Regions from separate parts of the Streptomyces sp. NBC_00872 genome, predicted to be linked through region 2. Evidence: riboswitches for the same ligand, from Rfam matches in the RefSeq annotation. Region 2 holds a riboswitch; each other region holds the start of a gene.

The links. A riboswitch is a leader RNA that binds a small molecule or an ion and turns the genes downstream of it on or off. The one in region 2 is predicted to bind cyclic di-AMP.
Positions count from the first base shown of each region.
Region 1: linked by a shared signal. The riboswitch ahead of OG214_RS09975 (M23 family metallopeptidase) and the one ahead of OG214_RS21090 (M23 family metallopeptidase) in region 2 are both predicted to bind cyclic di-AMP.
Region 3: linked by a shared signal. The riboswitch ahead of OG214_RS33105 (C40 family peptidase) and the one ahead of OG214_RS21090 (M23 family metallopeptidase) in region 2 are both predicted to bind cyclic di-AMP.

Region 1 covers NZ_CP108806.1:2,333,853-2,345,138, reverse strand. The annotation lists gene OG214_RS09990 (DNA topoisomerase (ATP-hydrolyzing) subunit A) at 86-2,536, opposite strand; gene OG214_RS09985 (pitrilysin family protein) at 2,886-4,259, shown strand; gene OG214_RS09980 (M16 family metallopeptidase) at 4,277-5,659, shown strand; cyclic di-AMP (ydaO/yuaA leader) riboswitch at 5,947-6,112, shown strand; gene OG214_RS09975 (M23 family metallopeptidase) at 6,125-6,886, shown strand; gene OG214_RS09970 (GntR family transcriptional regulator) at 7,020-7,709, shown strand; gene OG214_RS09965 (HPr family phosphocarrier protein) at 7,893-8,174, opposite strand; gene OG214_RS09960 (GNAT family N-acetyltransferase) at 8,294-11,286, shown strand, end outside.
Region 2 covers NZ_CP108806.1:4,928,882-4,940,167, forward strand. The annotation lists gene OG214_RS21070 (hypothetical protein) at 103-294, shown strand; tRNA gene OG214_RS21075 (tRNA-Met) at 478-551, shown strand; gene OG214_RS21080 (MerR family transcriptional regulator) at 775-1,521, shown strand; gene OG214_RS21085 (PP2C family protein-serine/threonine phosphatase) at 1,861-3,006, shown strand; cyclic di-AMP (ydaO/yuaA leader) riboswitch at 3,324-3,478, shown strand; gene OG214_RS21090 (M23 family metallopeptidase) at 3,490-4,521, shown strand; gene OG214_RS21095 (PrsW family intramembrane metalloprotease) at 4,809-6,152, opposite strand; gene trmB (tRNA (guanosine(46)-N7)-methyltransferase TrmB) at 6,330-7,091, opposite strand; gene OG214_RS21105 (hypothetical protein) at 7,465-9,186, opposite strand; gene OG214_RS21110 (aspartyl/asparaginyl beta-hydroxylase domain-containing protein) at 9,520-10,362, shown strand; gene OG214_RS21115 (hypothetical protein) at 10,397-11,286, shown strand, end outside.
Region 3 covers NZ_CP108806.1:7,726,625-7,734,835, forward strand. The annotation lists gene bioD (dethiobiotin synthase) at 1-131, opposite strand, end outside; gene OG214_RS33075 (adenosylmethionine--8-amino-7-oxononanoate transaminase) at 135-1,424, opposite strand; gene bioB (biotin synthase BioB) at 1,417-2,619, opposite strand; gene OG214_RS33085 (8-amino-7-oxononanoate synthase) at 2,763-3,974, shown strand; gene OG214_RS33090 (DUF397 domain-containing protein) at 4,012-4,224, opposite strand; gene OG214_RS33095 (helix-turn-helix domain-containing protein) at 4,317-5,171, opposite strand; gene OG214_RS33100 (ATP-binding protein) at 5,433-5,864, shown strand; gene OG214_RS33105 (C40 family peptidase) at 6,333-6,806, opposite strand; cyclic di-AMP (ydaO/yuaA leader) riboswitch at 6,810-7,013, opposite strand; gene OG214_RS33110 (hypothetical protein) at 7,317-7,625, opposite strand; gene OG214_RS33115 (ATP-dependent Clp protease proteolytic subunit) at 7,633-8,211, opposite strand, start outside.

The DNA.
Region 1 (11,286 bases), 2.6 Mb from region 2:
GGCCCGGCCGCCGCCCCGGACCAGCCGTAACTTCAGCCGGACCGGAGATCCGGGATCCGGGTCCGCGATCCCGGGCCCTCGTCCGTCAGTGCGCGGGCCCGGCCAGTGCCTCCACCGCCAGGGTGAACGGCGTACCCGAACCGTCCCGGCGCGGATCGGGATCCGGCAGCTCCACCGGAGCGCCGTTCTTCTGCGCCGCCCGCGCCGGGCTCGCCCCGGCCCAGGCCAGCACGAGCATGTCCTCACCCTTCAGGAACCGGTGGCAGCGCACACCGCCCGTCGCCCTGCCCTTGCGTGGGTACTGGTCGAACGGTGTGAGCTTGGCCGTACGCACCGAGTCGTCCAGTGTGCCGTGCGAGCCCGTGACCGTGAACACCAGGGCGTCCACCGCCGGGTCCACCGCCGTGAAGGAGATCACCGTGGCGTCGTCGGTCAGCTTGACACCCGCCATACCGCCCGCGGGGCGGCCCTGGGGCCGTACCTGCGAGGCCTGGTAGCGCAGCAGTTGGGCGTCCGAGGTGATGAAGACCAGATCCTCCTCGCCCGTGCGCAGCTCAGCTCCGCCGACGATACGGTCGCCCTCCTTGAGGGTGATGACCTCCAACTCGTCCTTGTTGGCGGGGAAGTCGGGCACCACCCGCTTGACCACGCCCTGGAGCGTGCCCAGCGCGAGGCCCGGGGACGACTCGTCGAGTGTGGTCAGACAGACCAGTTCCTCGTCGCCCTCCAGCGCGAGGAACTCCGAGACCGGAGCCCCGCCCGAGAGATTCGGCGCCGAGGCGGTGTCCGGGAGCTGTGGCAGATCGATCACCGAGATCCGCAGCAGCCGTCCGGCCGAGGTGACCGCGCCGACATCGCCGCGCGCCGTCGCGGGCACGGCCGAGATGATCACATCGTGCTTGACGCGCCTGCCGTCGCCGCCCTCCAGCGGCTCGCCGTTGACCGTACGGGCCAGCAGACCGGTCGAGGAGAGCAGCACCCGGCACGGGTCGTCCGCCACCTCCAGCGGCACCGCGGCCACCGAGGAACCGGCCGACTCCAGCAGCACCGTGCGCCGGGGGGTGCCGAACTTCTTCGCCACCGCGGCCAGTTCGGCCGAGACGAGCTTGCGCAGCTCGGTGTCCGAATCCAGGATTCCGGTCAGCTCGTCGATCTCGCCGTTGAGCCGGTCGCGCTCGCTCTCCAGCTCGATCCGGTCGAAGCGGGTGAGCCGGCGCAGCGGGGTGTCCAGGATGTACTGCGTCTGGACGTCGCTCAGCGAGAAGTGCTCGATCAGCCGCTGCTTGGCCTCCGCAGAATTGTCGCTGGACCGGATCAGCCGGATGACCTCGTCGATGTCGATGAGCGCGACGAGCAGGCCCTCGACGAGATGCAGCCGGTCGCGCCGCTTGGTCCGCCGGAACTCGCTCCTGCGGCGCACGACGTTGAACCGGTGGTCCAGATAGACCTCCAGCAGCTCCTTCAGCCCCAGTGTCAGCGGCTGGCCGTCCACCAGCGCCACATTGTTGATACCGAAGGACTCCTCCATCGGCGTCAGCTTGTAGAGCTGCTCCAGCACCGCCTCGGGCACGAAGCCGTTCTTGATCTCGATGACCAGGCGCAGTCCGTGCGAGCGGTCCGTGAGGTCCTTGACATCCGCGATGCCCTGCAGCCTCTTCGCGGAGACCAGGTCCTTGATCTTCGCGATCACCTTCTCGGGACCGACCGTGAAGGGCAGTTCCGTGATGACCAGACCCTTGCGGCGCGGGGTGACGTCCTCCACCGTGGCGGTGGCCCGGATCTTGAAGGTGCCGCGCCCGTTCTCGTACGCGTCCTTGATCCCCGTCAGTCCGACGATCCGGCCGCCGGTGGGCAGATCGGGACCCGGGACGAAACGCATCAGCGTCTCCAGGTCCGCGGCCGGGTGCTTGATCAGATGGCGTGCCGCCGCCACGACCTCCCCCAGATTGTGCGGCGGCATGTTCGTCGCCATACCGACCGCGATGCCGGAGGCGCCGTTGACCAGGAGGTTGGGGTAGGCGGCGGGAAGCGTGACCGGTTCTCGCTCCTGGCCGTCGTAATTCGGCTCGAAATCGACGGTGTCCTCGTCGATCGACTCCGTCATCAGTGACGTGGCGTCAGCCATCCGGCACTCGGTGTAGCGCATCGCGGCCGGCGGGTCGTCATTGCCGAGCGAGCCGAAGTTGCCATGTCCGTCGACCAGCGGCAGCCGCATCGAGAACGGCTGTGCCATCCGGACCAGCGCGTCGTAGATCGACGCGTCGCCGTGCGGGTGGAGCTTGCCCATCACCTCGCCGACGACACGAGCGCACTTCACATACCCGCGGTCGGGGCGCAGGCCCATCTCGTTCATCTGGTAGACGATGCGGCGGTGCACCGGCTTCATGCCGTCCCGGGCGTCCGGCAGGGCCCGGGAGTAGATCACCGAGTACGCGTACTCGAGGAAGGAGCCCTGCATTTCATCGACCACGTCGATGTCGAGGATCTTCTCCTCGAAGTCCTCCGGCGGCGGGGTCTTCGTGCTGCGGCGGGCCATCGCTGCTGCGGCTCCTTCACAGGTCCTGTACGGCAACTTCTCTAGCTGACGCCGACCATTGTGGACCGAGCCAGTGACAACGCCGACCTCGACCCGTCGTTGGGGATGCGGCGAGGGGCCGTCCACAGGTCCCCGGGAGCCCGCCCGGAGATCGCTGAGAGCCCCCGGGAGACCGCTGAGAGGCCCCGGCGGGACCTCGGCGAGACCTCGGAGAGGTGTCCGCCGAGATGTCCGGCGGGACGTCCGCCGGGACGTCCGGCGCGGGTGTGACACCCGGGAACTTCGCCAGGTGTCGGCACGCTTGCATACAGTGGCAGGACTTCTCCATATCGCGATCGAAGGGACGTACATGCCCATGGGTCACACGGCCACAGCGCAGGCCGGTTCCGGCGGCCTGACAGCGACTGAGCACCGCCTGGCCAACGGCCTGCGCGTGGTGCTCTCCGAGGACCACCTGACCCCGGTCGCCGCGGTCTGCCTCTGGTACGACGTCGGCTCACGCCATGAAGTCAAGGGCCGTACGGGACTCGCCCACCTCTTCGAGCACCTGATGTTCCAGGGGTCGGCCCAGGTGAAGGGGAACGGCCACTTCGAGCTGGTGCAGGGCGCCGGCGGCTCGCTGAACGGCACCACCAGCTTCGAGCGGACGAATTATTTCGAGACCATGCCCACCCACCAGTTGGAGCTGGCGCTCTGGCTGGAAGCCGACCGGATGGGCTCGCTGCTCGCCGCGCTCGACGAGGAGTCCATGGAGAACCAGCGGGACGTCGTCAAGAACGAACGCCGCCAGCGCTACGACAACGTGCCGTACGGCACGGCCTTCGAGCGCCTGACCGCGCTCGCCTACCCCGAGGGCCATCCGTACCACCACACCCCGATCGGCTCGATGGCCGACCTGGACGCGGCGACGCTGGAGGACGCCCGCGCGTTCTTCCGTACGAACTACGCGCCGAACAACGCGGTGCTCTCGGTCGTCGGTGACATCGACCCCGAGCAGACGCTCGCCTGGGTCGAGAAGTACTTCGGCTCCATCCCGTCCCACGACGGCAAGCAGCCGCCGCGCGACGGCACGCTGCCCGACACCATCGGCGGGGAGTTGCGCGAGGAGATCCACGAGGAGGTCCCGGCGCGCGCGCTGATGGCCGCCTACCGGCTGCCGCAGGACGGCACACGCGAGTGCGACGCCGCCGATCTGGCGCTCACCGTCCTCGGCGGCGGCGAGTCCTCCCGGCTGCACAACCGGCTGGTGCGCCGGGACCGGACCGCGGTCGCCGCGGGCTTCGGACTGCTGCGTCTGGCGGGCGCCCCCTCCCTCGGCTGGCTGGATGTGAAGACGTCCGGCGGGGTCGAGGTCCCGCGGATCGAGGCCGCCGTCGACGAGGAGCTGGCCAGGCTCGCCGCCGAGGGACCGACCGCCGAGGAGATGGAGCGGGCCCAGGCCCAGCTCGAGCGCGAGTGGCTGGACCGGCTGGGCACGGTCGCGGGCCGCGCCGACGAGCTGTGCAGGTTCGCGGTGCTCTTCGGCGACCCGCAGCTCGCGCTGACGGCCGTCACGCGCGTGCTGGACATCACCGCCGAGGAGGTGCGCGCCGTCGCCGCGGCACGGCTGCGCCCCGACAACAGGGCGGTGCTGGTGTACGAACCGCTCGCCTCCGAGGACGCCGCCGACGCGGCGCGCACGGCCGGCGACGAGACCGACGAGCACGAGGGGACGGACCAGTGAGCGACGCTGCCGTGACCATGGACTTCCATCCGCAGCCGACCGCCGGCGAGGCCAGGCCCTGGGCCTTCCCCGCCCCCGGGCGCGGTGCGCTCGACAACGGCCTGACGGTGCTGCGCTGCGACCGCCCGGGACAGCAGGTGGTGGCCGTCGAGATCAATCTCGACGCCCCGCTGGAGGCCGAGCCCGAGGGGCTCGACGGTGTCGCCACGATCATGGCGCGCGCCTTCTCCGAGGGCACCGACAAGCACAGCGCCGAGGAGTTCGCCGCCGAGCTGGAGCGCTGCGGCGCCACCCTCGACGCGCACGCGGACCACCCGGGTGTACGGATCTCCCTGGAGGTCCCCGTCTCCCGGCTGCCCAAGGCACTCGGCCTGCTCGCCGAGGCGCTGCGCGCCCCCGCCTTCGCGGACAGCGAGGTCGAGCGGCTCGTACGGAACCGGCTCGACGAGATCCCGCACGAGACCGCCAACCCGGGCCGCCGCGCCGCCAAGCAGCTCTCCAAGGAGCTGTTCCCCGCCGCCTCACGGATGTCCCGGCCGCGCCAGGGCACCGAGGAGACGGTGGAGCGCATCGACGCCGCGGCCGTCCGGGCCTTCTACGAGGCGTATGTGCGTCCCGCCACGGCCACCGCCGTGGTCGTCGGCGATCTCACCGGCGTCGATCTGGACGAGGTGCTCGCGGAGACCCTCGGCACCTGGACCGGTGACACCGCCGAGCCGCGCCCCGTACCGCCCGTGACCGCCGACGACACCGGCCGCGTGGTGATCGTGGACCGGCCCGGGGCCGTCCAGACGCAGCTGCTGATCGGCCGGATCGGTCCCGACCGGCACGACCGCGTCTGGCCCGCCCAGGTGCTCGGCACCTACTGTCTGGGCGGCACGCTCACCTCCCGGCTCGACCGGGTGCTGCGCGAGGAGAAGGGCTACACCTACGGGGTGCGGGCCTTCGGGCAGGTGCTGCGCTCGTCCGCCCCCTCGGAGCCGGGCGGGCCGACGGGTGCCGCGATGCTCGCCATCAGCGGTTCCGTGGACACCGCGTCCACGGGTCCGGCGCTGGACGACCTCTGGAAGGTGCTGCGCACCCTCGCGGCCGACGGTCTCACCGACGCCGAGCGTGATGTGGCCGTCCAGAATCTGGTGGGCGTGGCGCCGCTGAAGTACGAGACGGCCGCCTCGGTCGCCGCCACGCTGGCGGACCAGGTCGAGCAGCACCTCCCGGACGACTTCCAGGCACAGCTCTATGCCCGGTTGGCCGAGACCGGCACGGTCGAGGCGACGGCCGCGGCCGTCAACGCCTTCCCGGTGGACCGGCTCGTCACCGTGCTCGTCGGGGACGCCGAGCAGATCAAGGAGCCGGTCACGGCTCTCGGTATCGGAGAAGTGACGGTCGTCTCCGGCTGACCGATCGGCTGACCAGTCGGCTGACCGAACGGTCACCGGTGACCGATTCCGATCGCTGGAGCTCTGCTCGGTAAGCCCGATAAGCCCGGTAACGATAAATCCGTCGGTGAGATAAACCCCGGTGACACCCGTCACCGGGGTTTCCTCATATGTCCGCTTTAGTGGGGAGGTTGCCTGTCTGCCCTGTGGTGTGCGCTACAAAACACCCTGTCCATTTGGTGATTGAAAGATGAGCCGCTTAGCGTCGGTCCGGCTGTTCGCCAGCACCCCGCCGCGACCGCGGCATCGGACAGCCATCGCCGAGTCCCCGTCAGGCGCGAGCCTGGGGAGCCGGGGACCCACACGCAGTCCCCGGGGTGAATCGGACGCCTTGGCGCACACCCGCGCCGAGGTGTCCGTAGGAGACCTTCCTGCTCCCACCCTCTGTCCCGGTAGGCGAGAAGGAGGGAAAGGACCAACCGCTACATGGCGTTCACCCGTGCCACCGGCAAGCATCGTGCCCGGAGCCGTCGGACCCGCAGGGGCATGGGCGCCGCCGGCGCCGCGACGCTCACCGCGACAGGTGTCATCAGCGCCCTGGCCGCCCCGGCGCACGCCGCCGAGCCGGACACCCGGGCCTCCGGACGGACCGGGCTGGCCCAGGCCCTGGTCATCGGTGACTCCCTCGCCGACGCGATCGACGCCCAGGCCGAGGCCCAGCACCAGGCCGCCGTACGGGCCAGGGCGAAGGCCGAGGCCCGGCGGGCGGCCGAGGCCCGTGCCAAGGAGATCCGCGCGGAGAGGCAGCGCGCCGCCCGCGCCGCCGAGCGCAGGCGCCTCAACGCCTTCCGGCTCCCCGTCACCGGCTCGTACGTCACCACCGGCTACCGGACCGGCGGCTCGCTCTGGTCCTCCGGCAGCCACTCGGGCGTCGACTTTTGCGCGGCGTCCGGGACCCCGGTGGTGGCCGTCGGCGCGGGCACCGTCGTCGAGGCCGGCTGGGGCGGCTCGTACGGCAACAACGTCGTGCTCCGGATGACCGACGGCACCTACACCCAGTACGGCCATCTCTCCTCGATCGCCGTCTCCGCCGGTGGGACCGTCGTCCCGGGACAGCGGATCGGTCTCTCCGGCGCGAGCGGCAACGCGACCGGACCGCATCTCCACTTCGAGGCCAGGACGGACCCTGAGTACGGCTCCGACATGGACCCCGTCGCCTATCTGCGCGCACACGGTGTGAACGTCTGACCGAAGCCGGCCGCTGGCCAAAAGATATCTATTGATTCCGGGCACCCATCGGAAATCCGCGTTGATTGCAATAGAGTCACGGAACAGGCGTCGATCGGCAGCGTTTCGCGCGGATTAAGTCGGAGGTTCGGACATGCGCATTCCCGCGCACTCGGTATGCACGGCGATCCGCGACGACATTGTCTCCGGTGTATTCGAACGGGGCAGCCGGCTCACCGAGGAGCAGCTCGCGCGGCGCTACGGCGTCTCCCGGGTCCCGGTGCGCGAGGCCCTGCGCACGCTGGAGTCCGAGGGCTTCGTGACCACCCGCCGCCATGTCGGCGCGTGTGTGGCCGAGCCCACGGACCAGGAGGCGGCGGACCTCCTGGAGGTACGGCAGCTGCTGGAGCCGCTGGGCGCGGCCCGCGCCGCCCAGCGCCGTACGGAGGCCCATCTCAAGGTGCTCCGTGGCCTGGTCAGACTGGGGCAGGAGAGGGCCAGGCGGGGCCAGGGCGAGGATCTGCGCTCGCTCGGCGCCTGGTTCCACGAGACGCTCGCACAGGCGTCGGGGAGTCCGGCGCTCACCGCCCCGCTCACCCAGCTCCGGCACAAGATCGCCTGGATGTATGTGGTCGACCAGCCCGCGCATCCCGTGGAGTCCTGGGCGGAGCACGGCGCGATCGTGGACGCGGTGGCGCGCGGCGACGCGGAGCGCGCGCGGTCCCTGACCGCCCTGCACGCGGAGCGCACGGCGGCGGTGCACCGGCTGCGCCGGGCCGAGCGCGGCCGGGAAAAGGTGAGGGCTTCGCAACATGTTGTAAACACCGCGAGTGCTCGCACTTAACATTCTCGCCGTATACAAAGAATTGGAATAGCGCGGCTTATTCTTCGCTGCCCGCACGAAAAGACGGAGCCGCGGTGCGCCGAATTCGGCGCACCGCGGCTCCGCCGTGCGAAATGACGGCCGACCGCCCGACGGCTGTCGGGCCGTCCGGCGACCGCCGGATAGCCGGGCCGTGCGGACGGTTCAGACCGTCTCGGGCAGCTCGTCCAGTCCCTCGGCGACCAGCTTCGCCAGCCGGTCCAGAGCGGCGTCCGCGCCGTCCGCGTCGGAAGCCAGCACGATCTCCTCGCCGCCCCGCGCGCCCAGACCGAGCACCGCGAGCATCGACGCGGCGTTGACGGGGTCGCCATCGGCCTTCGCGATCGTCACGGGGACGCCGGCGGCCGTGGCGGCACGGACGAAGATGGACGCGGGTCGGGCGTGCAGCCCCTCGGCCCAGCCGACATTGACGCGGCGCTCAGCCATGGTGTTGCCCTTCAAGTCTCAAAAGTCTGAAAAACGATGTCCGGCCCAGAGTCTCATGTGATGTGGAGTGTCCCCGTTCCGGCCCCGTCCCGCCCCCGCTCCCGCCGTAGGCTTTGGCCATGGAGACCCCGCCGGACCAGAAGCCGCCGGACCATGCGTACCCCGACCACGCGTACCCCGACCACGCGTACCCGGATCACTGGGAAGCGGACGTGGTCCTGCGCGACGGGGGCACCGCCCGGATCAGGCCCATCACCACGGACGACGCCGAGCGGCTGGTCAGTTTCTACGAGCAGGTCTCCGACGAGTCGAAGTACTACCGGTTCTTCGCGCCCTACCCGCGGCTGTCCGCGAAGGACGTGCACCGGTTCACCCACCACGACCAGGTGGACCGGGTGGGGCTCGCGGTGACGGTGGGCGGGGAGTTCATCGCGACCGTACGGTACGACCGCATCGACGACCGGGGGCGGCCCGCGTCCGCGCCCGCCGACGAGGCGGAGGTCGCGTTCCTCGTCCAGGACGCGCACCAGGGGCGCGGGATCGCCTCCGCCCTGCTGGAGCACATCGCGGCGGTCGCCCGCGAGCGGGGCATCCGGCGCTTCGCCGCGGAGGTGCTGCCCGCCAACGCCAAGATGATCAAGGTCTTCCGGGACGCCGGGTACACACAGAAGCGCAGCTTCGAGGACGGTTCCGTACGGCTCACACTCGATCTCGAACCGACCGCGGAGTCGCTGGCGGTGCAGCGCGGCCGTGAACAGCGGGCCGAGGCGCGCTCGGTGCAGCGGCTGCTCGCGCCGGGGTCGGTCGCCGTCGTCGGCACGGGGCGCGCGCCCGGCGGGGTCGGCCGTACGGTCCTGCGGAATCTGCTCGGCGCGGGCTTCACCGGCCGTACGTACGCGGTGAACCACGCCTTCGAGGAGGACAGGACCGAGATCGACGGGGTCGCCGCCGTGCGGTCCGTCGGGCGGATCGGCGAGCCCGTCGATCTCGCGGTGCTCGCCGTACCGGCGGAACGGGTGCCGGAGGCGGTCGCGGACTGCGGCGAACACGGCGTACGGGGGCTGGTGGTGCTCTCCGCCGGCTACGCGGAGAGCGGTCCCGGGGGCAGGGAGCGGCAGCGCGCGCTGGTGCGGCAGGCCCGTTCGTACGGAATGCGGATCATCGGCCCGAACGCGTTCGGGATCATCAACACCGCCGACGCGGTACGGCTCAACGCGTCGCTCGCGCCGGAGCCGCCCGAGCGGGGGCGCATCGGTCTCTTCACCCAGTCCGGCGCGATCGGGATCGCGCTGCTCTCCGGGCTCTACCGGCGCGGCGCGGGCCTGTCGTCCTTCGTCTCGGCGGGCAACCGCGCGGACGTCTCGGGCAACGACATCCTCCAGTACTGGTACGAGGACCCGGACACCGATGTCGCCCTGCTCTATCTCGAATCGATCGGCAACCCGCGGAAGTTCACGAGGCTCGCCCGGCGTACGGCGGCGGTGAAGCCGGTCGTGGTGGTCAAGGGCGCGCGCCACAGCGGCAGCGCGCCACCGGGACACGCGGTCCCGGTCACCCGTATCCCAGACGCGACGGTCTCCGCGCTGATGCGGCAGGCCGGAGTGATCCGTGTCGACACGGTCACCGAACTGGTCGACGCGGGACTGCTGTTGGCGTACCAGCCGCTGCCGGCGGGTCCGCGTGTCGCGATCCTCGGCAATTCCGAGTCGCTCGGTCTGCTCACCTACGACGCCTGCCTCACCGAGGGCCTGCGCCCGCTCCGTCCCCGTGACCTCACGACGGCGGCGACCCCGGCGGACTTCCGTGTCGCGCTCGCGGACGCCCTCACCGACGACGCGTGCGACGCGGTCGTGGTGACCGCGATCCCCCATGTCGGCGAGACGGGCACGCTCGACCCCACCGACGGCGGCGCCCTGGGCACGGCCCTCAGGGAGGCGGCCTCCCGCACCCCGTCGAAGCCGGTCGCGGTGGTCCATGTGGAGATCGTCGGCCTCCCGGAAGCCCTCTCGCCTCCGGCGGGCGCGCCCGCCGCTCAGACCGCACCCGACACGGGACCGGCCACCGGGCCGCCGACGACAGCCGTATCCGGCGACGGCGCCGGTCACACCAGTGGCGCCGGTCACGCCGCGGGCCCCGGAGGTGCCACACCGGCCGTTCCCCCGCGCCCCGGAGGCGGTGTTCCGCAGGACAGCCGCAGTCACGACAGCCACGATCACGACAGCCGCAGTCACGACAGCCGCAGTCACGACGGTCGCAGTCACGACAGCCGCAGTCATGACGGTCGCACTCACGGCGCCGTCTCGCGCATTCCCGCCTATCCCGCCGCCGAGCGGGCCGTGCGGGCGCTCGCCGAGGCCGTGCGGTACGCGCGGTGGCGGCGGGAGGCCGGGCGGCCAGGGAAAGTGCCCGAGACCATCGACGACGCCATCGACCAGGGCGGGGCCGCCGCGCTGATCGAGCGGCTGCTCGGCGAGGACGCCGACCCGCGCGGGACGCGTCTCGCCCCGGCCGACGCGCACGAGCTGCTCGCCCTGTACGGCGTCCCCGTACGGCCCACCCTGCCCGCGCCCGACCCGGACTCCGCCGCACTCGCCGCCGCCGGGCTCGGCTACCCCGTCGCGCTCAAGACGACCGCGCCCCACCTCCGCCACCGCGCCGACCTCGGCGGCGTACGGCTCGACCTCGCCGACGAGGCACAACTGCGTCTCGCCTATCGCGAGCTGACCGAGGCGCTCGGCGGTCCCGACGAGCTGAGACCCGTGGTCCAGGCCATGGTCCCGCGCGGGGTGGACACCGTCGTACGCGCCGCCATCGACGCCGCCGCGGGCGCCGTACTCTCCTTCGGACTGGCCGGCGCGCCCTCCGAACTGCTCGGCGATCTCGCCCACCGGCTCGTACCCGCCACCGACCGCGACGCGGCCGATCTGATCCGCTCCATCAGGACGGCCCCCCTCCTGTTCGGCTGGCGCGGGTCCGCCCCGGTCGACACCCCCGCCCTGGAGGAACTGCTCCTGCGGGTGTCCCGGCTGGTGGACGACCATCCCGAGATCGTCTCCGTCACCCTGGAACCGGTCGTCGTCGCCACCCGCGGACTCTCCGTCCTCGACGCGGG
Region 2 (11,286 bases):
GCTTCCTCGTCCGCTCACTCCTCTCACTCCGCTTCCCCGTCAGCTTCTTCTTCCGCTTCTTCCGCTTCTTCGGCTCCTTTGTCCGGTTCGATAGCGAGTGCCGTGTCCGGTGCCGCGTCGGACTCCCCGTCCGCGTGCGATTCCGTCCGGTCCGCCGCCGTGGTCAACGCGGAGATCCGCGCCCTGTGGGTACGGGCCGGCAGCGCGCTCTCCTCCGCCGAGCAGGAGCGTTACCAGCGGCTTCTGGTGGAGTGGGCCGCGGCGGTACGGGCCGATGTCGTCACGGCGGCCTAGTCCAGGGTGCGTTGACGGCTCTGTCGTCGACGGCTCTGTGACGGGAGCCATGACGGAGGCCATGACGGGAGCCGTGACGGAGGCCATGACGGGAGCCGTGGCACGGCCTGGCGGGTCCCCGTGGTGCCCCCGTGGCCAGTGGTAATGATCTTGCTCTGAATGGCGTAAGGTTGTGTTTACCGACGCGGGGTGGAGCAGCTCGGTAGCTCGCTGGGCTCATAACCCAGAGGTCGCAGGTTCAAATCCTGTCCCCGCTACTGAAAAGAGTGGCAACAGCCGAAGGCCCGGATTCCAAGTGGATCCGGGCCTTCGCTGTGTGCCTGTCTGTCCGTGTGCCTGTGTGCCCATGTGCCCGTGTTTCCGCGTGTCTGTGTGCCCGCGTGCCTGTGTGTCCGTGCCCCCAGGACCGCACCCGTCTTCGGGACCGCACCCGTCTTCGCGCTTGACCTTTACGCCGCGTCAAGTTCTACCGTCGAAGTCATGGAGTGGTCGATCCAGGAGATCGCGAAGATGGCCGGGACCACGAGCCGCACGCTCAGGCACTACGGCGAACTGGGGCTGCTGATGCCCAGCCGCACCGGCGGCAACGGCTACCGCTACTACGACCAGGACGCCCTGGTCCGGCTCCAGCGGATTCTGCTGCTGCGGGAGCTGGGACTCGGCCTGTCGGAGATCGCCCGGGTCCTCGACGGCCGGCAGGACACGGCCGTCGCCCTGCGCACGCATCTCAGACTGCTGGAGCAGGAGCGCGAGCGCGTCGAGCGGCTGATCGCGTCGGTGCGGACCACTCTCCACAAGACCGGGACGGGAGAGGAACTCATGGCCGGGGAAGTGCTCGACGGCTTCGATCACACACGGTACGAGCGGGAGGTGACCGAGCGATGGGGCCGGGAGGCGTATCGGAAGGGCGACCGCTGGTGGCGCGCGCTCAGCGAGGAGGAACGCCAGGGGTTCCAGGACCGGCACGAGGCCATCGCCCGCGACTGGGCACGGGCGAGGGAGTCGGGGCTCGCCGCCGACAGCGACGAGGCCCAGGCCGTCGCCCGCCGTCATTGCGACTGGCTGTCGGTGACGGCGGAACCCACGAAGTCCTATGTCATCGGCGTGACGCGAATGTATGTGGACGATGCACGCTTCACAGCGGCCTATGACAAGTACGGTGAAGGGACAGCAGTGCTCGTACGGGACGCCATGAAGGTGTACGCCGAGCACCACCTGACTGGCTGACCGGTCGGTACGGCCGGCCGGTCGGCAGACTCGGCGGCGACCGGGCACCGGCCCGGCGACCGACGTGGCGACCGACCGGCCATATGACCGAACGACCGGGCCGTCCGGCCGTCCGGCCGTCTGACCTGCTGAGGAGCCGGTCGCGATCCGACCTCCTCCATAGCCCACTCGGCCGACGGCGAGTCGCCGCCGAGGACGGCAGCGGCCAGCCTGGGTGGGGCGCGGTACCGTCCGCAGCCCTAGGCGGAACCGGGCAGGTGACCACTGGTGGGGAAGCTGAGCAAGCTCAGGGAGACCCTGAGTGGCAGAGGCGCGCGGGCCGACGATCTGACCGGTCCGATGTCCGCCGACGGGTCACCGATGCCGGAAAGCCGTATCCGTACCAGCCGCCGGCTGGTGCGCTTTCTCCCCGTCCTGGTGATCGGCGTCGGGGTAGTCCTCGATCTCTCGACCCCGACGCGGGTCACCGCCGCCCCCCTGTACGCGGCCTCACCCCTGGTCGCGGCGCCGTTCTACCCGCTGATCGGCACGCTGCTGATCAGCGTCGCGGCGGTCTGCGCCGAACTGTCGATGCACCTCTACGCCAACTCGCTCAACACGCTGGAGTCGCTCAGTGAGTTGCTGACGGTGGTGATCGTGTCTCTTCTCGCGCTCTACATCGGCGGGGTACTGCGCCGCAGCGGGCAGCGGCTCGCCTCGGCCCGGATCATCGCCGAGACCGCTCAACGGGCGGTACTGCCAAGACCCGCCGAGCGGATCGGGGGGCTGCGTATCGCCGCGCGGTACGAGGCGGCCCAGGAGGGCGCGTTCATCGGCGGCGATCTGTTCGCCGTACAGGACACGCCGTACGGGGTACGACTGGTGGTGGGGGACGTACGGGGGAAAGGGCTGGAGGCGGTCGAGGCGGTGGCCGTCGTCATCGGGTCCTTCCGGGAGGCCGCCGAGCAGGAAAGATCGCTGGAGGGCGTGGCGCAGCGGCTGGAGCGCGCGCTCACCCGCGACGGGAGCAGACGGGGCGGGCTCGACGCCTTCGAGGGGTTCACCACGGCGGTGCTCGCCGAGATCCCGCACGACGGGAGCGTGGTGCGGCTGGTCAACCGGGGCCATCCCGATCCGCTGCTGATGTGCGAGGACGGCGCGGTACGGATGCTGGAGACGCGCGACCCCGCGCTGCCCCTCGGGATGAGCGAACTGGCCGCATGGCCGGACCGTGCCCAGCAGGCCTTCTACCCGGCCGGCTCGACGCTGCTCTTCTACACGGACGGACTCTCCGAGGCGCGTGACGCCCACGGGGTCTTCTATGTGCCGAGCGACCGGCTCGACGGACGGATCTTCCAGGGGCCCGACGAACTGCTCCAGGCGCTGATCGACGACGTCCGGCTGCACACCGGCGGCGGGAGCCAGGACGACATGGCGCTGCTGGCGGTGAACCGCCCCACGGAGGGGCAGCCGGAGCGGCGCAGGACGATACCCCTCGTTCCCTGAAGCAGTTCCCTGGAGCAGTTGCCTGGGTTCCCTGACGGTTGCCGGACGCCGTTCGCTGACGCCGTTCGCTGACGCCGAGTCCGCCGTCACCACCGTGTGTGATCGACAGGTATCCCTCCGCATAACATTTGACATACCGTCAGGTAAGTGGGGCGTACTGAAAGGAAGTCAGCTCGCCCGATTGCGTATGCATGTGCCCTGGTGTGTCCGATGCGAAGTTGTTAATGATCACCGGGAACGGCTTGGAATAAGGGCCTGGTCTCTATTAACGTTCGATAACGCAGCGCGGTCGTCCCAGCCGTCGTAAGAGTCGGCACCGTGCTCATGCGCCGAATCCCGCAAGGGAACCGGGGAACCACCAATTGGGGTGAATCGGAAGTTCTTCGCTGCCTCGTGCGGCGCAGGGCGACCGTAGGAGACCTTCCTGCTCCGAACCCGTCAGCTAACCCGGTAGGCGAGAAGGAAGGAAAGGAGTGCGCCTCAGTGGCGTCCAATCAGCCTGCCCCCACCGCCCCCTTCGAAACCACCTCCTTCGGCAGCGAGCCGGAACGGGCATGGGGCGAGTGGAACCCGACCGAGGAGTCCGTACGCCCGGTACGCGGCAGGCATCGTGTCGGCAAGCAGCGCAACGGCTTCGCCCGTAGCTCCACCGTCCTCGGCGTCGGTGTCATAGCCGCCGTCGGCGCGGGCGGCATGGCCACCGCGCAGGACAAGCCCGCGGTCTCCATATCCCTGCCCGACGCCATCACCGACAATCTTCCCGACGCCGGGTCGCTCCCGGGCATGGGATCGCTGGCGGCGGACGAGGCCGAGCCGGACCTGCTGGCCAGCGCCCCGCTCACCACCGCCGGTATGACCGCCGCGGACGCGGAGCAGGGCGCCACGGACGCGGGCGAGGCCCTGCGGGCCCGGATCCTCCAGCAGGCGGAGCAGCAGCAGAACGAGGCCGACGCGACGGAGAAGGCGGCCGCGGAGCGCGTGGCGGCCGAGCAGGCCGCGGCACTGGCCAAGAAGCAGCAGACCGAGGCCGAGAAGAAGATCGAAGAGGCCAAGAAGAAGGCCGAGGCGGAGGCCAAGGCCAAGGCGGAGGCGGAGCGCCTCGCGAAACTGGCGGCCAGCTTCGCCCTTCCCACCTCCTCGTACACCATTACCTCCACCTACGGTGAGTCCGGCTCCATGTGGTCCTCCGGCTACCACACCGGTCTGGACTTCGCCGCCCCGACGGGCACCCCGGTCAAGGCCGTGCACAGCGGCACGGTCACCTCCGCCGGCTGGTCGGGCTCGTACGGCTACCGCACCATCCTGGAGCTGGATGACGGTACGGAGATCTGGTACTGCCACCAGTCCTCGATGACCGTCACCGCCGGGCAGAAGGTCACCACCGGCGAGACCATCGGCCGGGTCGGCGCGACCGGCAATGTGACGGGGCCGCATCTGCACCTTGAGGTGCACACCGCGGGCGGCTCCGGTATCGACCCCATGAGCTGGCTGAGCAGCAAGGGTCTGACTCCCTGACCCGGGGTTGACCCCATGATCCGGGCCTGGCTTCCTGCCCAGGGTCTGACCCCATGACCCGGGTCTGACTCCCTGACCACGGCCTGACCCGGGCCCGGGGCTCTGTCCCCGATTCGACCACCGTGGCGTGACTGGCACAGTCCGGTCCCCGGCGGCTCCGGCGCTCGCCCCCCGACGCCTGGGCCGCCGGTCCCGTTTCCGGCCCCCGCCCCTCCGCCAGCCGTCAGTCGTCAGCCGTCGGCAGGGGACCTGACCTGACCTGACCGGCACGTTCGTCCACGTTCGTGTCAGTACTGGCGGTACGGGTTGTAGCCGTCGTAGTCGATGTACGGCGGAGGCACCGGCACCCGGCCCGTGGCCCGCGCCGCATAGGTCAGCGCCGGTCCCGCCGTCTCCCTGCGCTGCCAGAGATGGTGCAGCAGCTCCTGCTCGCGCTCGACGAAGTCCGGGCCGGCCTTGCCGCGCTGGGCGTGGTGGCGCAGAAACGCCAGGGACGTCGCGAACGCCTCGTACTCGCCGACCGATCGGGACGCCTGGGGCCCGTACGTACGGCCCGCGAAATCGCGTGCCACCGTGCGCGCCCGCATCGAGGAGAGCGCCTGGGGCGCGGCCGCCGGCAGCCAGCCCGCAGCCGCGTACGCGGGCAGCTCGGCGGAGACCGTACGCAGCTCGCGCTGTCTGCTCCAGATCGCCAGCCAGGTCAGCAGCCCGAAGACCGGCACCATGAACGCCGCGTACACGGCGTAGAAGCCGAACGGGCCGAAGAGCGACGTCGAGCCGTTCCACAGCGCGTGCATCCCCATCGCCAGCGCCAGACCGAGCGGTGGAAGGGCGAACCGCCGGAACCTCTGGCGACGGGTCGCCATCGCCGCCAGCCCGAAACCTATGCCCGTGAGCACGGTGAAGAGCGGGTGCGCGAACGGGGACAGCACCACCCGTACGAAGAAGGTCGCCGCCGTCATGGCGGGCAGGCCCGTGCGGTCCGCGGTCTGGTCCTCGCCGAAGGCGCTGCCGAGATAGAGGATGTTCTCGGTGAAGGCGAAGCCGGTGGCGGTGAAGCCCGCGAACACGACCCCGTCGACCAGCCCGGTGAAGTCCCGTCTGCGGAACAGGAAGATCAGCAGGATCGCCGCGGCCTTGGCGCTCTCCTCCACGACCGGCGCTATCACCGTGGCGCCCAGGGACTCCGCGCCCGCCGGGTCCGCGGTGGCGGTGGCTATCCACCGGGTCGCGAAGGTGTTGGCGATGATCGCGACCAGGGCCGCGGCGAAGGCGCCCCAGGCGAACGAGAACAGCAGATTGCGCCAGGGGCCGGGATCGACGCGGTCCAGCCAGCGGAAGGCCGCGATCAGGAGCGGTACGGGCAGCACGGCGAGACCGAGACCGACCAGAAAGCCCTCGGTGCCGGTCTGGTCCCGCACGAGCGCCAGGATCACCAGCGCGCAGAGTGCGAGCAGCGTGATCACGGCCCCCGCCCGCACCGCCCGGTGACGCCAGAAGGCGCGGCGCGGGCGATAGCGCCTGCGGGCAGGGTCCGGTACGGCGGTCCACAGGTCACCGAGCTGTTCCTGCTGCTCGTAGACGGGGATCGCCGGGCCCGGATCGAGGCGCTGCTGCGAGGGTTCCGACACCCGATGACCCTAACGAGAGCCACTGACACTGGCGATGGTGCCTCTGCCGCTACCGCCGGTTACGGGCGGACCCGGGGCGGGCCCTACGGTCAGGTCGCGTCAGGCGGACGGCTGTCCCGGCTGTCCCGGCTGTCCCGGCAGATCCGGCAGATCCGGCAGATCCGGCCGTGCCGGCCGTTACGGGTGTCCCGGCCGTTCCGGCAGATCCGGTACGCGGCGGAACAGCAGATCGCGTACGGCATGGCCCTTGTCGAGCCCCTGGCCCTCGAACCGGGTCAGCGGCCGGAACGCGGGACGGGGCGCGTATCCGCCGTCCGGCCGGGTGTTCTCGAAGCCCGGGTGGGCCGTCAGCTCCGCGAGCATCTGCTCGGCGTACGGCTCCCAGTCGGTCGCGCAGTGCAGTACGGCCCCGGGCCTCAGCCGGCTCGCGGCCAGGGTGAGGAACTCCGGCTGGATCAGCCGTCGCTTGTGGTGGCGCTTCTTGGGCCAGGGGTCGGGGAAGTAGACCCGCAGCCCGTCGAGGGACCCGGGCGGCAGCATCTCCCTGAGCAGGATGATCGCGTCGCCGTTGGCCACCCGGATGTTGGACAGTCCGTTCTCCTCCGCGAGCCGGAGGAGATTTCCCTGGCCGGGGGTGTGCACATCGACCGCGAGTATTCCGGTGCCGGGGTCGTCCGCGGCCATGCGCGCGGTGGCCTCGCCCATCCCGAAGCCGATCTCCAGGACGACCGGCAGCCCGCCGAACAGCTCGTACGGATCGAGGACCCGCTGTCCGTCGATGTCCAGGCCCCAGACGGTCCAGAGCCGTCGCAGCGCGTCGGCCTGGCCCGTGGTGACGCGGCTGCGGCGCGGCTGGAAGCTGCGGATGCGCCGCTCGAAGTGCGAGCCGGCTGGATCGGCGGCGGGCCCGTCGCCCTCGGGGAACATCCGGCTCATCATCCGCGCCCCGGCCCGCTCGGCCGTCCCGGCGCCGCCGGCCCCATCGGTCATGCCTTGCTCAACAGACTCGGTCGCCTCGGCCATCTCAGTCATCCGTCCCGGTCTTCTCGCGCTCGGCCACCACGCACCGATTCTACGGAGCGCCCAGCGATCGCCCCCGCCACGCCTTCCCGTCCATTCCCGCCCGTCTGCCAGGGTCCCTCGCCGAAGCGCCGTGTCTCGTACGGGTCGGCACGGAAGAATTCGAAGTCGCCGACGTGCTCAACGTTCTCGTCCCGCTCATGGCCGACAAGGTCGGCCGAGACATTCCACATGATCGGCTCGTCTTCACCGCTCTCGAACCAGGGCTCATGCTCCGACGTTTCCGAAGGCGTTACGCGGGACTTGTCCGCAGGACTGCGGCGCGTTCGCGGAGCTCGTCCACTCCTGCCACGCCGCGGAGGCGGTCGAGGCCGAGGCGAGCACTCATGTCCTGGACGGCGTTGTGGACCTTCATGGAGTGGAGGCCGCCTGCGCAGTCGACGAACTCGCTCCACGCGGAGAAGGCGCCGTCGATGTCGTCGCGGCGCAGCCGGACCTGGCCGAGGTCGGCAAGGACGATGGCGCGGGTGCGGCGTCGGTCGAGACCGTGGATGTCGAGGGCGTGGTGAAGGTGTTCTTCGGCAGCGTTGAGGTCGCCGAGGCTGGCGAGGATCATCCCGGACTCGTGGGCCCAACGGCCGGGTGAGTAGTGGGCCGCCCACGATTCGCCGGGGACGTTCGGGGCGCGTTCGATGGCGGTCTGCGAGGCGGCCAGGGCCTTGGTGGCGGTGCGGCGGTCGCCGTCCGCAGCGGCGGCGTTGGCCAGGGTCGCGTTGTAGTACGCGATGGCGCGGGGCTCGTGGAGGTGGCGCGTGTAGCGGACGCACTCCTCGGACAGCCTGACGGCGGCGGCCCGGTATCCGAGATCAATGCAGTGGACTGCGAGGCCGCGAAGGGCGGTCGCGGCCAGTTCGGGGTCTCCGGCGTCGGCAGCCAAGCCGTACGACTCCTTGTAGTACTCCTGGGCGAGTCCCTGATTGCCTTCGTCCTGGGCCATCCATCCCACCAGGTGGGCGAGCTGGGCCGCTGCTGCGTAGAGCTCGCGGCCGGTGGCCTGGGTATAGGTGCCGTTCAGCCAGCCGGCGACTTCCGTGGTGAGGTAGCGCACGGCCAGGTGTCGGGCGTGACCGCCACCGAGTTCGGCGGCGGAGTCGCCGAGTGTCTTGACCATGTGCCGGACGGCCGCGGCCTCGCCGGCCCCGACGTTCACGGTGGCCCCGGCCTCCGCAGCGGCGGTGCGGCGGGTGAGGCTGTCGGGATCAGGCAGGTCAAGTGCACTGAGGGCGGCGGCACTGGAGGCTGCGAAGAACTGCCGGCGTCGCACGTCGAACTCTCCTAACCGGATGACCGAGTCCACGCTATCGGCCGAGGGTGGCCTGCCGGGCCCTTGACCAGCGAATCGCGGCCCGGTCTCCGGTAGTCCTTCCCGTGTGGAGAAACGGAACGTCGGCGCCATCCCGGTTTCGGACGGCGCCTGGTCGTGCTCGACGATGATCAGCGACGATCGCTCGGGGCCGTACAGCTGCGCGGTGAGCAGGGGGGCAAAAACAGTGCTGGTCCGCGGCTCGTGCCGGAGTTGGGCTGTGACGTGCGGGTCGTGGGCCGAGGCGGCCGCCCTGTCGTCGGGCGGCGAGTAGTCGCGGGCGAACTCCAGGGCCACGGGGCTCGTCGCGAAGAGGCGGCACAGCAGGTCCTGGGTCCCGGCGATCGGGAGGATGCCGGTTTCCCAGTCCTTCCACGACCGCTCGGTGACGCCCACTGGCCGCAGTCGGTTGGCCTCCACAAAGGCGTGCAGCTGCTCCACAGCATGTGCGACCGTCCAACCAGCCGCCAGGCGGCGGCACTTGAGGCGGTGATGCCCGCAGTGTTCTTCGATCTGCGCCGCGATCGCCGCGACCAGCGCCGCGGGAACGGGTTCGGGTGATCCCGCGTGGCCGAGGGCACGCTCGCGTATCCGGCGACCGCAGGCAGCTTCATGGGCCCGTCGGTTGGGTGTGTCCGTGGTGACGGTCATCCTCGGCTCCCCGCTGGGCCGCACGCGAACAGCGGTGGTGTCCGCGTCACGGTATCGGTGATGGCTTGCCTGTCCCAGTGCCATCCCAAACCTTCTTCCATGGGGGCGAGTTGAACGCCCGCAGTGGGCGGCGTCGTCGCCCATCGCGGGCGATCAGCTCTCACTACCAGGCCAGACGGCCTCGGATGAAGCTGTTGGACAGGCGCCGCGTCCGGCCGACGGACCCTCATCCCGTTCGGCTCCCCGCCCGAGGGCACCAGCCGGACGCGCTGCGTCTTCCACCCGTCCCACACACCCCTCGCCCCTGACCGGGGCGGGAGTTGGGAGAGCACGATGGACGACCGACCTCCGCTGTTCGCCCTGGCCGGACAGATCGCCCAGCTGGACCGGCTGGACGCGGTGCGCGTCGAACAACTGCGGCACGAGGCTCTGACCGCGTCGGCCCCGTGGAAGGCCGAGTACGGGGCGTACCAGTCCGGCGGCTGGTGGACGACGTCCCTGATGAATGCCTCCGGCGACGCGGAGGACGTACGGATCGGCGACTGCACGCCGCGCCCCACTGCCCTGCTGGAGGCGATGCCGGTGACCGCCGAGGTGCTCGCCAGGCTCGGGCTGTCGTACATGTGGGTCCGCCTCGCCCGGCTGGAGGCGAACGCGTATCTCTGGGAGCACCGCGACTACGACGAACTGGCCGCGACCGAGCGGCACCGCCTCCACATTCCGCTCCACACCAACTCCTCGGCCTTCCTGGTGACGGGCGGCACGAAGGTCCACATGACTGGAGGGCGGATCTGGCGGCTCACCCCGACGTACGCGCATGGGGTGTGCAACCTGCTCGGTCCGGACCGGATCCATTTGATCGCCGACGTGTACGCGGACGACGCCTACCGACAGCTGGCTGAGCGTGCGCAACTGCATCCCTCGGCGTCCGAGCCGCTCCCCGTCGCTTCGCAAGCCGTGCTGTCCGCGAAGCTCGCCGAGGCCCGGCGCCTGGCGGACCTCGGCTATGTCGCTGCGGCCGAACGTCTGCTGCTGCGGCTGTTCTACCGATTCGCTCTGCCCGAGGGCGCCACGTACGACCTCGTCGCCGCGCTGCACACCGCGCTCGGCGACGCCGAGGCCGCCGAGCGGTGGAGCACGGCGAAGACGAAGCTCCTCGCCCACGCCGTCTCCTGACCTTCATCTCCCCGCGCACGGAAGGGAATTCGTCATGCCGACCCCCATGCTCGCTCCCGCCGCCCCATTCGCGGCAGGTTTCCAGCTGGCCGAACTCGCCGACGCCAACCGCCCCGCTCAGTTGCCGCTGGTGGGGCACATCGCCCAGATCCTCGCCGTCTCGCCGGCCGTCACGCACCTGCTGGTCCGCGGATCGCTCGCCTCGGGCACCGCCGACCGGCTCTCCGATGTCGACTTCGTCATCGGTGTCGACGACGCGCTGCTGCCCGCCTTCACGGACGCCCTGGATGACCTGATGGCCGTTGAGGCCGGGGCCCTGCTGCCGGGCTGGCCGGACAGCATCGTCGCCGACCTGGGCGGTCTCGGGTACGTGTTCCTGATCCCGTACGACGGCAAGCTGCAGCAGGTGGACCTGTACCTCGCACCCGCCTCGAAGATCTCGGAGATTCGCCGGAAGGTGACCTGCGCGGCGGTCCTCGACCGTGATCCGGCGCCCCCACTGGACGAGGACCGCCGACGGGCCGAGACGTTCGTCGCCGAGCGGGTCGCACGCCCCAAGACGTGCGCCGAGCTGCTGGTCGAGCACCTGGTCCTCGCGGTACTCCTCCGCAAACGACTTCGCCGCGGTCAGCGGTTCGTCGCGTACGCCGAGTGGCACCTGCTGCACACCGCGACCAAGGACCTGATCAAGGCCGCGCTCGCGCCGACATCCCGGTACTGGGGCTGGTACCAGCTACGGGAAGAACTCGCGCTCACTCCGATCGGCCGGGCCTGCCTGGCCGACCTGGATGCCGCCGTCACCTCCCCTGCCGTGCCCACGGCCCAGGACGTCGACGCCGCGCTGGACCGGGTGATCGCCTTGACCGAGCGGGCCTGCCCGAACGCGCTGGCCGGCCTGACCGACGCGGTCACCGCCTGCCGCAC
Region 3 (8,211 bases), 2.8 Mb from region 2:
CCGATCCCGGTCTGCGCGGGCTTGAGGACCGCGACCGTCCGTCCGCGCGCCAGCGCCGCCGCAGCGACCGCCGCCGTGACCACGGTCTTGCCGATCTCCGTCCCGGTTCCTGTCACGATCAACACGGGCATGGCTCAGCCCTTCCGCGCCGCCGCGGTCACCGCGCGGCAGATCCGTGCGACATCGTCGTCACCCGTCACATACGGCGGCATCGTGTAGACGAGATCGCGGAACGGCCGCAGCCAGACACCCTCGCGCACCGCCGCCTCGGTCGCCGCCGCCATGTCCACCTCGTGGTCGAGCTGGACGACACCGATCGCGCCGAGCACACGGACATCCCGTACCCCCGGCAGGGAGGCGGCCTCGGCGAGCCCGTCGCGCAGGCCCGTGCCGATCCGCTTGACCTCCCCCTCCCAGTCCTGGCCGAGCAGCAGCTCGATCGAGGCGCGGGCGACGGCCGAGGCCAGCGGATTGCCCATGAAGGTCGGTCCATGGGCCAGTACGGGCACCTCCCCGCGCGAGATGCCGTCGGCCACCCGCGCGGTGCACAGCGTCGCCGCCATGGAGAGATAGCCCCCGGTCAGCGCCTTGCCCAGACACATCACATCGGGCGACACACCGGCCTGATCGGCGGCGAAGAGCGTGCCCGTACGCCCGAACCCGGTCGCGATCTCGTCGAAGATCAGCAGCACACCGTGCGTGTCGCACGCTTCCCGGAGCACCCGCAGATATTCGGGGGAGTGGAAGCGCATGCCGCCCGCTCCCTGTACCACCGGCTCGACGACGACCGCCGCCAGCTCCTCCGCGTGCCGGGCGATCAGTGTGCGCAGCTCCTCCGCGTAGGTCTCCTCGTACCCGGCCGGCGGCGTCCGCGCGAAGATCTGCCGGGGCAGCAGCCCCGACCACAGTTCGTGCATACCGCCGTCCGGATCGCACACCGACATCGGCGTCCAGGTGTCGCCGTGGTAGCCGCCGCGCCAGGTCAGCAGCCGCCGCTTCTCGGGACGTCCCAGTGACCGCCAGTACTGGAGGCACATCTTCGCCGCGACCTCGACCGCCACCGAGCCCGAGTCGGAGAGGAAGACATGGCGCAGCGGCTCGGGCGTGATCTCCACCAGCAGGGAGGCGAGCCGTACGGCGGGCTCATGGGTGAGCCCGCCGAACATCACATGGCTCATCCGGTCGAGCTGACCGCGCGCCGCCGCGTTGAGCTCCGGGTGGTTGTAGCCATGGACCGCCGACCACCAGGACGCCATGCCGTCGACCAACTCGCGCTGTCCGTGCGCGGGTTGGGCCAGGCGCAGCCGTACCCCGGACGCGGACTCCACGACCAGCGGCGCGACGCGGCCCGGCATGGGCCCGTACGGATGCCAGACATGGGCCCGGTCCAGGTCCAGCAGTTCGCCGGGGGACAGCTCAGGCATTGGGCGCCAGATCCGTGCCGGCGCCACGGCGGCGTACGGCGACCAGATCCCGGCGGGCCGCAGGATCGTTTCCGGCCGGCGGCTCCTCGCCGCCCGCCGCGGTCGCCGCGGCTGCCGCGGGCGTACGGTCCGACAGATCCGCGCAGGCCCCGGCCCCCGCCTCACCGTCCCCGCACGGCCCGCAGCCGCCCGCCCGGTGCTCGGGCAGCGTCGTGGTGCCCGCGCCCTCCACCTCGAAGCCCGCGTCCGCGATCATCTCCAGATCCGCCTTGCCCTCCTGGCCCTCACTGGTGAGGTAGTCGCCGAGGAAGATCGAGTTGACGAGATGGAGCGCGAGCGGCTGCATCGAGCGCAGATGCACCTCACGTCCGCCCGCGAGCCGGACCTCCACATCCGGGCAGACGAACCGGGTCATCGCCAGAATGCGCAGACAGCGCTGCGGGGTGAGGTTCCACTCCTTGGCGAGCGGTGTGCCCTCGAACGGGATCAGGAAGTTGACCGGCACCGAGTCCGGGTCGAGCGCACGGAGCGAGAAGACGACATCGACCAGATCCGCGTCGCTCTCCCCCATGCCGGCGATCAGACCCGAGCAGGCGGAGAGACCGGCCGACTGCGCCTGGCGCACCGTGTCCACCCGGTCGGCGTAGGTGTGGGTGGTGGTGATGTCCCCGTACGTGCCCTCGGACGTGTTGAGGTTGTGGTTGTACGCGTCGGCCCCCGCGGCCCGCAGCCGCTCCGCCTGCCCGTTCGAGAGCAGCCCGAGACAGGCGCACACCTCGACGTCCTCGTTCTGCTCCTTGATCGCCTCGATCGTCCGCGAGACCCGGTCGACATCACGGTCCGTCGGACCGCGTCCGCTCGCCACCAGACAGACCCGCTTCGCCCCGCCCGCCACACCGGCCGCCGCCGCCTTCGACGCCTCTTCGGGCTTCAGCCAGGTGTACTTGAGGATCTCCGCCGTGGATCCGAGCCGCTGCGAGCAGTACGAGCAGTCCTCGGGGCAGAGCCCGGACTTCAGATTGACCAGATAGTTGAGCTTCACCCGCCGCCCGAACCACTGGCGGCGCACCTTCCCGGCCGCGGCCACCACTTCGAGCAGATCGTCGTCGGAGGTCGCCAGTACGGCGAGCGCTTCTTCGCGGGTCGGCAGCTCGCGCCGCAGGCCCTTCTCCACCAGTGTGTTCAGCAGGTCCATGGTGCCGATCCTGGCCTAACCGGGCACCTCGAAGCCAGGGAGGAACCTGACAACACCACCAGAACGAAGTGTGTGCATGGCCACATCCTGACCCGGTCCGGCCACGGTTAAAGTCTGTGCGCACCCTACAAAAGGACCGCACCATGGCGCAGGATCCCCTCGACCGGACCGATTCCTCCGACCGGACCGATTCCTCCGACCGGGCGGATCCCTTCGACTGGACCGACGACGAGGCGCGCCGCCGCAGGACGGCGGGGCTCGTCCGTACGCTCCGCCCGCGCCCGGCCGACTCCGCCCTGCTGGATCTGGCGAGCAACGACTATCTGGGCCTCGCCCGCCATCCCGCGGTGACCGGTGCGGCGGCGGACGCCGCCCGCCGCTGGGGCGCGGGCGCCACGGGCTCCCGGCTGGTCACCGGCAGCACCGCCCTCCATGCCGAACTGGAGCGTGAACTGGCCGAGTTCTGCGGCTTCGAGGCCGCGCTCGTCCTCTCCTCCGGCTACGCCGCCAATCTCGCCGCCCTCACCGCGCTGACGGCCCGTGGCTCGCTGCTCCTCTCCGACGCGGGCAACCACGCCTCGATCGTGGACGGCTGCCGGCTCTCTCGTGCCGAGACCGTGGTAGTACCGCACGCGGACCCCGACGCCGTGCGCAAGACACTCGAAGCGCATCCGGGGCGGCGGTCGCTGGTGGTGAGCGACGCGGTGTTCTCGGTGGACGGTGACGCCGCGCCGCTGGCGGAACTGGCCGGGGTCTGCCGGGCCCGGGGAGCCGCGCTGGTCGTCGACGACGCGCACGGTCTGGGCGTGCTCGGCGAGGGCGGCCGGGGTACGGCGCACGCCGCGGGCATCGCGGGCGCGGCCGGCGTGGTCGCCACCCTCACCCTCTCCAAGTCCCTGGGCAGCCAGGGCGGTGCGGTACTCGGCCCGGCCCGGGTCATCGAGCATCTCGTCAACGCCGCGCGGACGTTCATCTTCGACACGGGACTCGCGCCGGCGGCCGTGGGCGGCGCGCTGGAGAGTCTGCGGCTGCTGCGCCGGGAGCCCGGCAGGGCGGACCGTGCCCGTGAGGTCGCCCGTACGCTGCACCGACGGCTGACAGCGGCGGGGCTGACCGCCGCGCCACCGGACGCCGCCGTCGTCTCCGTACAGGCGCCGTCACCGGAGGCGGCCGTGCGCTGGGCCGCCGACTGCCGGGGCGGAGGGCTGGCCGTGGGGTGCTTCCGCCCGCCGTCGGTGCCGGACGGCATCTCCCGGCTCAGGCTCACCGCGCGCGCTGATCTGACGGAGGATCAGATCGATACGGCGGTACGGACGATCACGGCGGTCGCGCCCGCGGACGCGACCGCCGTCTGACCTGGTCCTGCCCGGTCGGGCCGGTCGGGCAGGTCGGTCAGTACGCGATGTCCTCCTCGCGCAGCGCGGTGACGAAGGACGTCCACGCGGCGGCCGAGAAGGAGAGGTGAGGCCGGGTCACGTTCTTCGAGTCCCGTACAGCCAGTGCGTCCGCGCCGACGCGCGCGGACTCGACGCAGTTGTTCGCCCCGGTGCTGTAGCTGCTGCGCCGCCAGCGGGCGGCCGTGGCGGCCGTGGCCAGGGGGGCCACCGGGGAAGTCGTTGTAGGGGCGGGGGGTGTGAGGGGGGCGGAGGATGGAGTCTGGACAGGGGGCTGTGCGAGGTAAGCGGTCATGATGCTCCCTACGCGCCGTCACCGATCCCGGCGATGAGATCCAATGATTCTTCGGGCGAGAGGGCATGCGCCTGCATCGTACGGAACGCGGCGCAGTACGCCTCAAGGTCTTCTTTCCGTTCCAGATAGAGGCTATTCGTCAAATGGTCGAGAACGACCAAATCCAGATCAGTAATGCCCGGGAATGAGAAGATAACGAAAGGACCGGTGAGTCCCACATAGCCGCCCGAAGTGAACGGAAGGACCTGGAGACAGACCTGCGGAAGCCGGGCCAGCTCGGACAGACGCCGTAGCTGACCCCGCATCACCCCGGGACCGCCCACCTCGCGCCGGAGCACCGCCTCGTCGAGTACGGCGTGGAGTTCGAGCGGGGTCGCGGAGTGCAGCAACTCCTGGCGGGCGAGCCGTACCTCGACCAGGGAGTCGACCGTCGTGGCGGGCAGACCGTCCAGCGCCGCCCTGGTCACCGCACGCGCGTAGTCGGGCGTCTGGAGCAGCCCCGGCATCACCGAAGTCTCCAGCGTACGGGCCGTGGAGGCCTGTGACTCCAGGCTGATGAAGTCCCGGTAGCGGGGCGGGATCACCCCTCCGTACGCCTTCCACCACCCGGGGCCGCCGCCCGCGATTCCCGCCAAGGCGCCGAGCAGCGCCCGCAGTTGGGGATCGGTGAGACCCAGGGCGTCGAGCAGCCCCTCCAGGTCCTCGTCCTTGACCCCGCTGACGCCCGTCTCGATCCGGCTCACCTTCGACTGGTGCCAGCCCAGCAGCCGCGCCGTCTCGCCGCTCGTCAGCCCCGCCCGCTGGCGCAGTCTGCGCAATTCCTCCCCGAGCCTGCGCCGGCGTACCGCCGGAATATGCCGCATGAATAGATCCCTTCGCCGACCCGCTCCGGTAAGCGTCCGTGGGCGCCGAGTGCGCCGCGGCGGAGAAGTTATCTTTTCGCCGCCCAAATACGGTCTCGCGTAGCAGAGTTCACCACTTCGAGCGACAGATATATGCAGATCTCGGTGGATCGGCCGTGTGAACGGCAGGATGAGTGGCACGCTGAGCACAGTCCGAGGCCGTCCGCGCAGTCATCCGCACTGCGGCGGAGTCAGGTCCGGCGGGAAAGGGACGGCGTCGCCATGGCAGACCATCAGGAAGCATCCATCACGCTTCCGAGCGATCCCGCGTCGGTACCGGCGGCGCGAAGATATGTCGCGGACCTGCTGACGGAGTGGGGTCTGCCGGGCCGGGCGGAGACGGCCGACACGGTGCGGCTCATCGTCTCTGAGCTCGCGACCAACGCCGTGCAGCACACCTTCGGCCAGTCGCCCACGTTCACCGTGGAGATCGTGCTCGACCGGGACGAACGACTCCGTGTCGGAGTCACCGACAGCCATCCGCGCTGGCCGCAGCGGCTGCCGGCGGCCGTGCAGCAGGACAACGGCCGGGGCATGGTGATCGTCCGCTCGCTGGCGGCGGAGAGCGGCGGGGAAGTGTCCGTCACACCGACCTCGGAGGGCGGCAAGACGGTCTGGATCGCGCTGCCCTGGACGGTCCCGGTCCAGAGCTGACCGGCCCACGGCGGCGGACATCCGCGTGCGTGTCCCGTGCCGCACGTCCGGTGTCCCATGTCCCGCCTCCCGGTGGGGAGAGGGCGGGGGACGGGCCGGCGCACGGTCCGTGTCCGGCGCTGTGCTGTCGGCGCGGGCCCGTGTCCCGTCCTGGCCAGGGACGGGACACGGGGCGTTCCGCGGCGGCCTGGGACGGGCCGCGTGTGTTCCTTGTACCGGCCTGGTGCGGCCGGGGATCCGGGCGTTCCGTCCCCGTGCCGGCGGGGGGACGGAACGCGTGCTGTTCCACGACGGCCTGGGACCGGCCGCGTGTGTTCCGTACGCCGGTGGTCACCGGCGGGGTGGTGGGCCGCCCGGTCAGGACCGGGCGGGTGCCGTGCGCCGGTCCAGGGGGGGACCGGACATGTTTCTCGGGGGGCCGTTCCGGACCGGCCGGGCGCGCACCGGCCGGTGCGGAACGTGCCACGCTCAGTTCACCCGGCCGTACATGACGCTCCGGGACCAGATCCGTTCGAGCCTTACCAGGGCACCGGTCTTGGGCGAGTGCCAGATCTTCCCGCGGCCCGCGTAGATACCGACGTGGTAGACGTAGCCACCCGCGTGGAAGAACACCAGGTCGCCCTTGCGCCGGTGGGACGCCGAGATATGGCGGGTCCCGTTGTACTGCTGATGAGCGGTGCGCGGGAGCTTCTTGCCGGCCTTCTTGAACGAGTAGAGCGTCAGGCCCGAGCAGTCGAAGCGATGGGGTCCGGTGGCCCCCCACTGGTACGGCGAACCTTCCTTGGAGGCGGCCACCCGGAGCGCCTTGACGGCGCGTGCGGCGGCATGGGCCTCGGGCGTGGCGCCGGGTGCCAGTATCGTTCCCCCGACCGTAGCGAGGGTGAGGACCGATACGGCACCGGCCCGGGACAGCAGAGACGGGACATATGTCTGCGCATTCATGCGCAACCCTTCGTCAGCCGCCTGTGAAGGATGACCTGTCGGGTTCGGACAGGCGAAGATGCCCGGCCGCGTGAGCGGCTTCACCCCAAGGGACGGCCCATGTACGCATACGTGGTCGTCCCGTACTGCTCGGGTCCTCCACTCCTGCCGATCCACTCCTGTCGACCAGACATCCGGAACGGCGGCAGGACTCGGCGTCCGCCCGGACCGCCCCGCCGGGGGTGGCGGGGGCTTGTCGTCCCAGGGATCTTGACGCGTAATCAGATGATTTCCGAGACGCAACGACGTTATGTGAAGTTCGTCACGTCTGATCCGTACGGGTGGCGAAGCGGTGTGTCGTACCGGGGGCCCGGACCCTGATGAGGCCCATACCTGCGCGGCGGTTGGGAGGTGCTTCCCGCGTCCGGCCGCTTCGCGCAACTTGGGTCCCCCGGAGTGTCCGGAAGATCCGTCCCCCGAAAGGCCGAGCCGCTCCCGTACGGACGCGTCCATACGGGAACGGAAACGGGCTCAAGTCGTGTCTTCGGGGGGCATCGTGACGCGCCCGGCGCGTCGCTCACCGTCGAGCACGCGCAGCGCACGGGCGAGCGTCGCCGCGTGCAGTTCTGTCTCACCGCGCATGTGCATCGCCGTCAGGGCGTCCCGCAGCGCGACCGCTTGCGCGGGCAGCGCCTGGGCCGCGCGCAGTGCGCTGTAGGTGTCCGAGCCGCGCGCCGGGTTGATCCGGCCCAGCAGATCGAGGACATGGAGAAAGCTGTCGACGAGATCTCCCTCGGCGCGGGTCAGTGCGGGCAGCGGGGGCAGTTCCGGTGGCAGCATCGGCGTGTCACCGCCCGCCGGGGGATCCGAAGGGGTGGGTCGCGCCGAGGGACGTCTTGCGGTTCTGGACCACGTGATCGATCAGACCGTACGCCTTCGCGTCGGCGGCGGTGAAGATCCTGTCCCGTTCGATGTCCTCGGCGATTCGCGGCTCGCTCTGGCCGGTGTGCCGTACGAGCAGCGACGCGAGCACGGCGCGCAGCCGCAGAATCTCCTCCGCGTGGATCATCAGATCGGACGGCTGGCCCCGGACGGGCTCCTCGATGGCGGGCTGCTGGACGACGACACGGGCGCCGGGCAGTGCCATCCGCTTTCCGGGGGTGCCGGCCGCCAGCAGTACCGCGGCGGTCGAGGCGGCCTGCCCGAGACAGGTCGTCTCCACGTCGCAGGTGACGAGCTGCATCGTGTCGTAGATCGCGGACATGGCGCTGATCGAGCCGCCGGGGGAGTTGATGTAGAGGCAGATGTCCCGGTCGGGCGCGGCGTACTCGAGATGGAGGAACTGCGCGATCACATCGTTGGCCGCGGTGTCGTCGACGGCGGTGCCGAGGAAGATGATCCGCTCCTCCAGGAGCTTGGAGTACGG